DNA from 4 places in the Blautia sp. 1033sp1_1033st1_G9_1033SCRN_220408 genome. Region 4 is predicted to be linked to each of the others. Evidence: riboswitches for the same ligand, from Rfam matches in the RefSeq annotation. Region 4 holds a riboswitch; each other region holds the start of a gene.
The links. A riboswitch is a leader RNA that binds a small molecule or an ion and turns the genes downstream of it on or off. The one in region 4 is predicted to bind cobalamin.

Region 1: linked by a shared signal. The riboswitch ahead of AB5916_RS09845 (sirohydrochlorin cobaltochelatase) and the one ahead of AB5916_RS00915 (Ig-like domain-containing protein) in region 4 are both predicted to bind cobalamin.
Region 2: linked by a shared signal. The riboswitch ahead of AB5916_RS03690 (leucine-rich repeat protein) and the one ahead of AB5916_RS00915 (Ig-like domain-containing protein) in region 4 are both predicted to bind cobalamin.
Region 3: linked by a shared signal. The riboswitch ahead of AB5916_RS08560 (Ig-like domain-containing protein) and the one ahead of AB5916_RS00915 (Ig-like domain-containing protein) in region 4 are both predicted to bind cobalamin.

What each region holds. Positions count from the first base shown of each region.
Region 1 is NZ_JBFKZO010000011.1:54,589-57,744, reverse strand. It holds gene AB5916_RS09850 (YfhO family protein) at 1-1,222, shown strand, start outside; cobalamin riboswitch at 1,252-1,427, shown strand; gene AB5916_RS09845 (sirohydrochlorin cobaltochelatase) at 1,623-2,909, shown strand; gene AB5916_RS09840 (hypothetical protein) at 2,960-3,156, shown strand, end outside.
Region 2 is NZ_JBFKZO010000003.1:149,914-153,069, forward strand. It holds gene AB5916_RS03685 (energy-coupling factor transporter transmembrane component T) at 1-999, opposite strand, end outside; gene AB5916_RS03690 (leucine-rich repeat protein) at 974-1,849, opposite strand; cobalamin riboswitch at 1,999-2,135, opposite strand; gene AB5916_RS03695 (EutP/PduV family microcompartment system protein) at 2,180-2,692, opposite strand; gene AB5916_RS03700 (BMC domain-containing protein) at 2,702-3,130, opposite strand; gene AB5916_RS03705 (BMC domain-containing protein) at 3,142-3,156, opposite strand, start outside.
Region 3 is NZ_JBFKZO010000009.1:30,156-33,311, forward strand. It holds gene AB5916_RS08555 (DegV family protein) at 279-1,166, shown strand; cobalamin riboswitch at 1,259-1,449, shown strand; gene AB5916_RS08560 (Ig-like domain-containing protein) at 1,768-3,156, shown strand, end outside.
Region 4 is NZ_JBFKZO010000001.1:188,504-191,659, reverse strand. It holds gene AB5916_RS00915 (Ig-like domain-containing protein) at 1-1,436, opposite strand, end outside; adenosylcobalamin (AdoCbl) riboswitch at 1,520-1,653, opposite strand; gene AB5916_RS00910 (hypothetical protein) at 1,835-2,602, shown strand; gene AB5916_RS00905 (PEP/pyruvate-binding domain-containing protein) at 2,645-3,156, opposite strand, start outside.

The DNA.
Region 1 (3,156 bases), on a different contig from region 4:
TCTGGTTTGTATCTTTATGTATAAAGCCTGCAGGATGGGCTATGAGGACAGTCTTTTTGCTGAATACAGACAGAACGCAGTGATCACGGCTGTAACCGGAACAGTAATGGCAGTTGTACTTTTGCTGGTGAACCGGTTGAAAGTAAAAGGGGAGCAGGTGCTTTTTAGCCTTTTGGCACTGGCTATGGCTGCGAATGTGATCTGTGAGGGAACTGTTGGCTATGAAGACAGAATGTCCCTGAAAAAAGAGGATACACCGGCAGAAACAGTGGTGCAGGTAACGGATGATTATCTTGAGAAGATCGTTGAGGATCCGTCCGAGCAGCAGGCAAGAGATTTTATTGACAAGCCCCAGGCATATTTCCGGGAGCTTTACAGTCAGGACATCCAGGACATTCTGGGATTTTTAAGGGAAACAGACAAAAGCTTTTACCGGGTGGAAAAGGACTTTTCGTCTGCGACGATTTCCATGGATTCCCTGGCTCAGGGGTACAGAGGGGTCAGCACCTATAATTCTGTAATGAACAGCAATGTAAAGGATTTTGTAAACACATGTATCCCAAGCTTTTATTATGCAGACCGGAACAGGTATACCTTTTGGGATAATGCTATGAACAACTGGTTTGCAGCCTTTACAGGGGTAAGATACCTGATCTCCAAGAATAGCAGCCTGGATAGCAGCAAATATACGCTGATCCGTCAGTTTGGCAGTATGTATCTGTATCAAAATGTACGGGAAAGCGATGTGGCAAGGTTTTATGATGAAACGGTATCAGAAAGCAGCCTGCGGGAAGCGGATAAAAAGATCCGGAAGAAGTTTTTAAGTAATGCCATTGTGCTGGAGGATGGAGAAGACAGGGAAAGTGCGGCAGGCCTTGGGAAATCCCAGGCAAAGAAGGGATCAAAGGTTGTGCTGGATGCCCCTCAGAAGGACACACTGGTAACAGGCAGTATCCAAGCGGCTTCAGATGGATATGTACTTTTTATGATTCCTTATGAGGATGGATGGAGTCTTAAGATCGATGGAGAAGACACAAAGCTGCAGAAAGGGGACTTAGGCTTCCTTGCATGTAAAGTAAAAGAAGGAAATCATGCCCTTACCCTTACTTATCATGCACCATTGCTGAAAGAAGGAATCCTGCTAAGTCTGGCATTCTGGATTATCTATCTTATGTTTACTGTATATACATTTTTTGTTCATAGAAAAGACACAATTATATGATAACTATTAGATATCCGAATTGAATATGTATAAAGTTGTAGCGTACAGGTAGCATCATTTCATGATGCGTAAAAGAGAATCCGGTGTGAATCCGGAACGATGCCGTCACTGTGTAAGGGAGCTGCTTCAGAGCCCACTGGGAGACCGGGAAGGGGAAGCAGTGTAGAACGAAGTCAGGAGAACTGCCTTTGCGTGGGATTGTGGATCTGCGGGACACAGAACCAGTATTCTCATAACATTATATGATCATATAGTTTACTGTCGGTATACTTCTGCGAAGAGGGAGAAGCATCTGACAAAAGGAACGAATATGTTGATGAGAAGCATTGCGGTCGCAGAAATGTGACCGCTGTTTTTATGCATAGTTCGTCCGGAAATACGAAAAAAAGAGGAAAAAATAATGAAGCGCAAAACAATTATGGCACTGCTCCTGTCTGTATCCATGGCAGCAAGCATGACATGTGCAGCAACAGCAGCATTTGCAGAGACAGAGGACGCAGCAGAGACAACAGACGACACAGAAGCAGCAGATGACGCAGAAGCAACAGACGACGCAGAAGCAGCAGACGATGCAGAGGAAACAGATGATGCATCTGCTGAGGACGCAGACCAGGAGGCAGCAGATAAAGTGGCAGCTCTTATTGATGCGATCTACGTACAGGAGAGAACAGACGATACAGATGCACAGTGCACAGAAGCAAAAGAAGCATGGGATGCACTGACAGATGCACAGAAGGAACTGGTAGAGGGAGAAGAGGCAAGCCCTGAGTATTTCGGAAGAGATACAGGAGACGCTTCCAAGGATGATCCGAGAAACCAGGATGAGATCGGTGAGAATGAGATTCTGGTTGTAAGCTTTGGTACTTCTTTTAATGATAGCCGTGCACAGGATATCAAGGGTATCGAGGATGCACTTCAGGAAGCATATCCGGACTGGTCTGTAAGAAGGGCATTTACAGCTCAGATCATCATCAACCATGTACAGGCAAGAGATGATGAGCATATCGATAATATGCAGCAGGCACTTGACCGTGCAGTTGCAAACGGAGTTAAGAATCTGGTTGTACAGCCTACACACCTGATGCATGGCGCAGAGTATGATGAGATGACAGCTGCTATTGAGGAATATAAAGACAAATTCGAGTCTGTAGCTATTGCAGAGCCAATGCTGGGTGAGGTTGGAGAAGATGCTACAGTGATCAATGAGGATAAAGAAGCTGTAGCAAAAGCTATCACAGATGAGGCTGTAAAGACTGCAGATTATGACAGCATGGAAGCTGCTGCTGAAGATGGTACAGCTTTCGTATTTATGGGTCATGGAACATCCCATACAGCAAATGTTACTTACGACCAGATGCAGACACAGATGGAGAACCTTGGATTTACAAACGCATTCATCGGTACTGTAGAGGGTGAGCCGGAAGACACAGCATGCGATGCTGTAATCGCTAAAGTAAAAGATGCTGGTTTCAAGAAAGTGATTCTTCGTCCGCTGATGGTTGTTGCAGGTGATCATGCAAACAATGATATGGCTGGAGATGACGACGATTCCTGGAAGAGCATGTTTGAGGCATCCGGAGAATTTGACAGCGTAGACTGCCAGATCGAAGGACTTGGAAGAATCGATGCAGTAGAACAGCTGTATGTAGAGCATACAAAAGCAGCTATCGACAGCTTAGCAAAATAAACGGACATGTGGCCATTTGACCACATCACCATAAAGGAGAAAAGAAAGTTATGAAGCGTTCATTAGCCATTTTAGTATCAGCATTAAGTATTTCTGCTATGACAGTTCCTATGACATTGCCGGTATGGGCAGAGGCAGCAGACACCAAAGAAGAAGCATCCGATACACAGGATCTGGAGGATGGAGTTTACATTGTTGACTTTAATACAGACAGCAGCATGTTCCACACAAATGAGGCATGCGAGGG
Region 2 (3,156 bases), on a different contig from region 4:
GATCCGCCGGTAGGTCATACCAATATCCGCACCTGCATGCTTTCGGCTGTTTTTCAGATGTATCTGTTCTGTAAACTCCAGGATCACAGGTAAAAAACAAAAAAGTCCATAACACAAATAGGTGGCAGCAGTTAACAAACTGCCCGCCGATACCGGAGACGTCCTGCCCTGGATCGTAAATCCAGCCAGCAGGATCCGTGGGTTATATGAGGCATAAGCTGCCCCTTTAGCAATGCCCACAGTAAAAATCATGGACAAAAAGGCCATGACTGTCCCAAGGATCTTATCTCTGTTTGTAAACCTGTATATGGAAAAAGCAGTCCGTTCTGGAAGGCCATACCCTCGGCTTTTCATGGAATCTGAGGTTTCAATGGCATTCTCCAATGCCCAGGTGATCAAAATAGACAAAATATTCAGCCCATACCGGATACGCCGGAATAAATTGCCTTCAGATACATCTCTGCCCATCCCTTTCTGTCCATTACGGATCACCTTTAGCTGGTGCAAAAACTCCGGCACAAAGCGAAGAGCCATGGATAACACCAAGGACAGAGCAGGAATGATCCTGCCAAACAAATAAACAAACTTGTCGCTGGTCATTACCTGATTGTAACAGGAAAACCATTGTATCACCACAAACATCACCGTCCCAAGTACCACGCCGTATACCAGCGCTTCAAGAGTCACCCAGTTCCCGCTGCTTTCTATATAATAAAGCATGGTAACACCATAATGGTTGAACATAGGATTCAGAAGGGCAATGATCAAAAGGGCAGGCAATGTAAAAAGAAAGCTTTGTCTCAAGGTCTTTCCTGCTCCATTCAGCAGTATCCCATAGCTTACAGCCCCGGCATAGGAAACTGCAAGAATCAGCGGATGCTGACCGAACATGGTAAATATGAGCACAACAGCAAAATAAAAGAAATTCAGCAGCGGATGACACCTGGAAAAGGTATCCGCTGCCTCAAAGGCTTCAGCCTTCCTTTCGGTCTTCTTCACAGATATACTCCCTTTTTAATTCGTATTCATCACAATAAGCGTCTATTTTACTGCCCTTTCTGCATCGGATGGTACAGCTTTTATTCACGATCCAGGGACCAATATACTCAGGATCATGGAAAATATCCAGATATTCCAGCCTGCTGCTGCCATGAAATACCCAGCGTCCCAGCGTTCGCACACTTTGGGGGATCCTTACATGACGCAAGTTCTTACATCTAAAAAATGCGCTATCCCCAATCTCAACCAGTCCTGGCGGCAGAACCAATTCTTCAAGCCCACAAAAATAAAATGCCTGCTCTCCAATAAAACGCAAAGAGGAAGGAAGCTGGATCTTCTTAAGCTCCTTACATCTGTAAAAAGCCATCTTATCGATCACACGCACGCTTTTAGGCAAAATAATTTCATTCAGCCGTACACAGGAATCAAAAGCACCCTCTGGTATAGCTGTACATCTGGAAGGCTGTGAAAAAACAACTTTCTTCAGATTATTACATTCTCTGTATGCCTGTGCTCCAAGAATTTCCAAGGATGAAGGAAATACTGTCTGCCGCAGATTATGGTTCTCTGCAAAAGCACGCTTTTTGATCTCTTTTAATGTATTCGGGAATTGTACGGATTTGCGGAACTGGCATCCTTCAAATGCCTGCCTTCCAATGATCCTGCATTTAGGCGGAAGTATTACCTCTTTGATCTTTCCATTACCCATAAAACACTTGTCATCAACAAAGACATATTCAGGCGGGATCACCCCACACTGTTCTTTTTCCTTTTTGGTATCCTGAAATGTATAGGTACGGGAGTCGAATCTTAATGTATTCCATCCCGGTTCATTCTGATCTATGTACATATATAAGCTGGTTTCTCCTGGAATTTTATCGTTACTTTGCACTCTGTTAAAATGTATTCCCAGTACCTCCGATGACAGCAACTGGGATATTGCCTGTGAATAGTACAAATAAGTAACAAAAACAGAGCCCCACGATCTGCTGTGAGCCTCTGTCCTCTTAACAACGTGTTGGATATGCTGACTCAAAATGCCTCTGTGGCATTTCACACAGTGAAACGGTTCCGGAATCTCACCGGATTTCCTTTAACAGGTCACGCCTGACCTGACCACGCCTGGTAATTTACAATTTTTATATTATATCATTTCGTATTTTTAGTGTCAATAATCAGACTACTTTGCTTCCGCCGGAATAGGACCCCACTCATTAAGTCCCAGGCTTTGTCTGTACCTGGCCTCCTCCATGGTAAGCTTCGGTGTATCCTGAGAAAGATAATCAAGGAGCTCATCTATTCCTTCCCGGGTCACATTGTTCACAAGGAAAATCCGTTCACAGCCGGCATTCTCCAGCCACTGGCGTACCATAGGGATATTGGCATAAGGGGAATCGATCTTCGTGATGATCCCAATAAGAGGACGCAGAATAAAGGACTGGCATCCTTCCCCGAAAAGATTAAATGGCTCGTCTGCGGCCTGTACGATCCCTACTACATCTGCTTCAAAAGAAAAACAGGCCAGACCTACGCTAAATCTCTTGGACTCCGCATATTCTCCCGGGGAATCAATGGTATCCTCATCTGACTTTGTATACTGGGTCTTTTTGTAATGAAGCTCTTCTCCTTTCAGAGCCTGGGTAAGGGATGTTTTCCCGGCTTCACTTCTGCCCATCAAAAATAATTTTCTCATACTGTCTCCCTAGCTTCTGTGAATGGAACAGGTTTTAAAATCCAGAACTTCATCAAAAAATTTAACTACTGATTCTACAGCTGTCTGCACCTGGCTTAACCCTCCGGTAATGATCACAGAGCCACAGAACCTGTCCATAAAACTGATCTGTATATCTGCACTTTTCACTGCCACATCAGCAGCTACCACAACTGCCTCCCAAGGGGTAAAACGGATCATGCCAATGGATTCCCCTGTATGGTCTTCCCCTTCATGGACGCCGATATGAAGCCCCAGGTTCTGGTAAATACTGGTCTGGGAAGAGCTGATAATGTGTGCCAGACATACTTCCTTGCCCGGTACCCTTACCCGGGTCATACGCAGCTTTTTCCCTTTCAGCTTCTCATAGTCTTCATGGAAGATCCGCTCCAGAAGCTCTTCTTTCGTCATTGAACTCATGGAACCACTTCCTATCTTTTTGTAAT
Region 3 (3,156 bases), on a different contig from region 4:
GTTTGAAAAAAAGAATTGAATCTTTATTTGGAAAGTGTTACAATTCGTCACATGTGATTATTTGTAATCAAAAGCCAGCACCGAAGGTGTTTTGGAATGCATTTTCCTGATAGGTAATTGCAAGGTACTGAACGGTTAGGATTATTTTGATTATATCGAATGCAGGAAAATTTGCAAGATGTTAGATGAGAAGTTAAACCTAATGATAACTTACTCCTTAGAGAAGAGTAGTCTTCCTGGTGGAGAGAGCAGAAGGGTTTTGGAAGGGAGCTTAAGGTATGAAAACTGCCGTAATGACAGACAGTAACAGCGGTATCACTAAAGAAGAAGCAGACAGGCTGGGGATATTTTTACTTCCTATGCCGGTGATCATTGACGAACAAACATATTATGAAGGAATCAATCTGGAGCAACGCTTTTTTTATGAAAGTCTTATAGAAGGTCATGATGTATCTACATCCCAGCCTTCCCCTGGTGATGTGATGGATATGTGGAAGCAGATCCTGTCTAAGGGCTATGATGAGATCATCCATATTCCCATGTCCAGTGGTTTAAGCAGTTCCTGTGCTACTGCCATTGGACTTGCAGAGGATTTTCAGGGAAAGGTACAGGTAGCAGATAACCATCGTATTTCTGTTACTATGCGTATTGCTGTAATGGAAGCACTGCATATGGCAAACGAGGGCAGATCTGCCAGAGAGATCCGTGAGGATCTGGAAAAAAGAGCCTATGATTCCAGCATTTTTCTTGCAGTTGATGATCTGAAATATCTGAAAAAGGGAGGCAGGATCACGCCTGCAGCTGCTGCTCTTGGTACTGTGTTTCATATCAAGCCGGTACTTACGATTCAGGGAGAGAAGCTGGATGCCTTTGCCAAAACACGAGGCATGAAGAAGGCAAAAGCCATCATGCTGAAGGCACTGAAAGAGGATCTGGAAAAACGTTTTCCAGGGATCGATCCTAAATATGTAAGGATCGGGGCAGCAGGGTCAGGTCTGAGTCTGGAAGAGTCCAGAGAATGGCAGGCTATGCTCCAGGAGATGTTCCCTGAGGTACAGGTTTATTACGATCATTTGTCCTTCAGTGTAGGTAGCCACACCGGCCCGGGAGTATACGGTATGGGATTCAGCATTGTACAGGATCCATCCATTGTTTACAAAGTGTAAATGTAATTACTTACACTTTAATTGATCATAGATTTATGTATAAAATTTGGTTTTATGACTTGATTTTTGGTTAGAAGTTGCTATCATATGAGATGAATATATATGTTTTCAGTGCCTACGCAGATTAACTGTGAAGGGTAAAAGAGAATCAGGTGGAAATCCTGAGCGATCCGGTCACTGTAAGCAGGGAGCAATGCCAGTAAATCCATTGGACGACAGTCTGAGAAGGGGGCAAAGCGATGAACTGCAAGCCAGGAAACCTGCTGGAAATATCCGATGAAAAGCTTCCGATGAAAGCACTTTCACCCAAATAATCAGATCAAAAGGTGGCAGGGGGATTTTTATGCGCCCTGGTACAAGTATTTTTGTATTGCAATAAATCCCCTATTGCAGCTTAAATACCACAGAGAAAGATTAAGGATTGAAGGAAGTCTGTTTTCAAATGAAAGCAGGCTTTTTTGTGTGTAAGAGGAGATTACTTTGTAATGTTCCTATTTCACTAAAATTCCACGCAAAGCACAGAAACGTGTATATCCGATGTAAGCGGACTCCTGCCTCTACAAGCAGCGAGTACCTAATTTTATCAAAGGAGGAAGTAGCAATGAGGAAAAAGTCAAATGCTCTTTTAGCACTTTTGCTAACAGGAGCAATGACCGTAACATCTATATCTCCTGCATTTGCAGCAGAGGAATTTTCAGCAGATGCAGAGGCACAGAATGTTCTGGATATTCAGGATGTGGACGAGGAGGAATCTGACGCTGATGTTTCAGATGTGCAGGGTCAAGATGACCTGGGCGAAGTGGAGGATGTATTTACCAGCGGTGAAGAACCTTCTGATCCGGATACCGGGGATGCGTCTTTCGAGTTGACAGATGGTAATACAGAGGAATATGTACAGGATGACCTTCTGCTGGCTGCCAGTTCTGCAGAAAAATATCAGGACGGAACCTATACTCCAGAATCCTTTACTTTCCAAGGCGGTTCAGGAAAAGTTACGATTACCTGCCCGAAGGTGACCATTACAAGAGGAAAAGTAACTGCAACAGTGGTTTTTTCCAGCAGCAGCTATAATAAACTGGTTGTAGATGGAGATGAGTATCTGCCGGTTTCAGGTACAGAATATACAGGATCTGTTTTTCAGGTTCCTGCAGTTCTCAACCAGGATATGGAGATCACAGGAACTACTGTGGCAATGACAGCTGCTCATGATATTACTTATACCATTCATATTAAGCTGAATGTGCCTATGGTAACGCCAGCTCCGGACAGACTGGAGGATGGTACCTACCAGGCAGCTGTAAAGGCAGATAGCGGATTTCCGGCAGAAGCCTGCACCCTGCTTGTAAAGGATGGAGAGATTGATGCAGTTGTCACACTGAAAAACGGGGATTATGACAGACTGTATGTGGGGGATGCACTGGATGCAGTCAATGAAAAGGATGATAAGCTGATCGCTTACAGACCATCGGAGGATGGTACAAAGCATATTTTCTGGCCGTTGGCGGTAGATAAACTGGATACCCTGTTCCAGGTAGCTGCCCGAAAAACAGATAAAACCTGGACAGACCATTATGTGAAGATCCTTTCTTCTTCAGTAACCAAGGTAAGCGATGAAGTTCAGGCACCGGACCAGGCTGCTGAGGCTGCAAAATTCCTTTACAGGAATTATGTGGATGATGTGATTTCAACAACAGGCGGAGTTACAAAAGATGGAAGCACCTATCATGTTGCATATTACAATAGCTACAAGAGTGCTGTTTCTGGCATCAGCCTAAAAAGACCAAGTGCAAAAGAGTATAAGAGCGGATGGTTCTTCTCAGACTGGAGCATTTTTAAATCTACTGTTAAACAGCAGCCAGCAAAATCCCAGACGTATTCTCTGGATACATCAAAGAGAACCCAGGAGCAGCAGGTAACTGCCACGCTGAAGCTGTATGACCCTTCTGTGGAGGATGCAGCCATCAATGATAACAGTGCACAGCCTCTGGCT
Region 4 (3,156 bases):
GCCCGGTAGGGGATGGTGTAGGTATCGCCATCTTTGGTGATGACTGCTTTGTAGGCATCGGAACAGCCTGCAAAGATATTATCGCAGTTGTCTTTGATCCACTTTTGGGCTTTTGCTTCCGGGCTTTGGGTCAGAGTAAAGGTTTTGGTTTCATCTTGAGATGGGATAAAATCTTTTATTACGGCCTGCTCAGAGCCATCTTCAGCCGTATAGTCTTCAGCAGAAGCAGTAATGGTATAGGTGCGGTCCGCATACAGCTGATAAACAGAAGCGTCAGCTGAAGTAATAACATTGCCGTAGTTGTCTGTTACTGTATAGACAGGATCCGTTATCGGATTTCCATCCGCATCCTTTGCCTCGAGAGTTACAGAATAAGGCTCGATTTTAGGCTGAACGATCCAGGTATAGGTGTAAGAAGCGAGAGCCGTGGCGGTATTGTTCTTGATCGCCGAGTTTGTGGTAGCAGGATCGTAGAGTTTTAAGGTTGCAGTCATTTCTGTGTCTGTCTGACTGATGAAACGGACATTACTGAAAGAATAAGTGGCGGATGTGGGGTATGTTTTAGAAGGTCTGGAAAAGCACTCCGTTGTATTGAAAAACCAGCCACTCTGATACAGACTTTTGTCCGGTCTTAATAATTTGATACCAGATGCAATAATGGTATTGTCAGAAGCCCGGTAAGGAATGGTGTAGGTATCGCCATCTTTGGTGATGACTGCTTTGTAGGCATCGGAACAGTCTGCAAAGATGTTATCGCAGTTGTCTTTAATCCACTTTGCGGCTGTATCTTCCGGGGAAAATTTTTGCAATTTGGCAGTATCAAGAGAAATATGAATGGAATAAGTGATGGTATGTGGTGCTCCCATTGCTATGGTAGTTCCGGCAATTTCCATATCTTCATTTAAAACTACAGGAATCTGGAACAGGGATCCATTTTCAGTAGAAACCGGAGAATAGGTGACTCCATTAGATTCCAGCTGGGTATAAGAACTGCTGGAAAATCGAATGTTTCCATAAATAACGCCATTTTTGATCTCTATAGAGGGACAGGTGATTGTGATATGCCCGGCTCCACCGCTGAAAGTGAAATTATCCGTATCGTAAGAGGCATCTGTATATTCGGTCTTTTCACCGATAGAGCTGTTTGTATCAGTTATGGTTGTAAAAAAATCTGATGTATCTGCAAAATCTGAAGAAACATCCTCTGTAAGGAATTCTTCAGAAGCAGATTCTTCAGACGGGGAGCAGGTATTTTCCTTATCACTAAAAGTAATAGTTTCCGATTCTTCGTTTTCATCTGGTGTACTTGTAAAATTCTCAAGTCCATCAGAGAACCAAGTATCGTCTGTAGTACCGGCAAAAGCAGCAGCAGGAGAACTTAATGTCATAGCTGCAGTAAGAAGCAGTGCCAGAAAACGGGATTGACGGTGTTTCATGTTATTATTCCTCCTTCGTATAAAAAATACCCTCTGAAAAGAGGGCATAAATATAAAGAATAGCGTTAAAAGCTATTCTTGGTTATGCATTTCATATCGCCCCTGAGATAAAAAATGCACGATGAGACACATATAAAAAGACCCGACTTTACGGTGGCAAGGACGCCGCTGCGGATATGAACCGCATTCCATTTAAATATGTCTGTTTGTTAATTGGATGATACTACAGAAAAAAAAGATATGCAATCGTTTTTTAGATTTGCGTATACCGTACCTAATCGATATACTCTATTGACTGAACCGATTAGGTACGGTACAATAAAAACATATTTTAAAATCCATAAGAGAGGAGAAAAAAGATTCACCATCATTAACACGCAAAAAAGGAGGAAAATGAAATGAAGAAAATGAAAAAGACACTTTGCGGCTTTCTTGTATGTCTGTTATTAGTCGCTGCCACCCCATTACTGGCAAATGCAGCTGCCAAAGCACCTGTTTGCCCTAAGACTCAGGCCCTTTATTTTGAGAGATCAGCTCCGTTCAAGGGTGTCGATGACACATCTGTATTCGATTTTATTTACATCAAGAACCTTTCATCTACAGCGACCATTACCAACATAAAATCATCCAACACATACTACACAGCTTACAAACGTCAGGGATTAAATGCGATCCAGATTGGCACAAGCACGAAGTTTCACATGAAAGGCCACAAGGTTAAAGTCGGAGAAAAATCCACCTTCAGCTTTGTAGTTAATCAAAATGGGAAAAGCTATAAGCTGTCCTGTAAAGTAACCTTCAAACAGCACCCTGCAGTTTTTAAATCCTTTAAAGTTGGCTCAAAAGATTACGCTTCTGAAATTAACGGTTACTGGCAATATGGTGCCAAGATTTCCCGTTCCGGAAAAACACAGATAAAGGTTGCTGCTGCTAAAAATTATAAAATAGATTTTATTGAAATTGCCTATAGAAAGGGCAACAAGGCGTTCACTAAAAAGATCAAAAACGGACAGAAGGCTTCTCTGAAAAACGCCGTTTCAATCGACGTTACCTACCATACAACGAAGAAGCCAAAATATTACAAAGCACCAGGTTCTGACTACCGCTACTATTATTTCGGCCAGCCAACTCCCCTCTATTCCGATTTCTCGTTCAATTTATGGTAGTATAGGCTCTAGGGACTGTCGTTTGACAGCCCCTTTTTTATTTTACTGCTGATAAAGTACCAGTCTTTCGTTCTGCAGATCATTACACAGTTCGCATGATACTTTGCTCATATCATACACATGAACAACCTGCTTCAACTCAGGATCCTCCGTAAACAGGCTTACAATATCAGGATATTCTGCCAGTTTTTCCGGTGCAAACCGTAACGTTTTTTCATTGGCAAATACTGCGGTGTACAATATCTCTGCTTCTACCAGATCCTGAAAAATATGGCTTCCATACGAAAGTTCCGGATTATATCCCGCCTTTTTCTCTTCTATCTCACAAATTGCTTCAAATTCACTGATATCTGCAAATGTTGTCGGAACACCAAGTTCCGGAGAAGATGTACCTATACGCCCCGGAACCATAAGAAGCATATGCTTATTTTTTTCTTTGTATTTCCAGTTTATTGTTCCGATCAGTTTCGCCACGTTTGGCTTTCTGACATACGGCATATTATAGTACGCAATCGGATCAACCAGAACAATGTGATCGATTTTCACATTTCTGG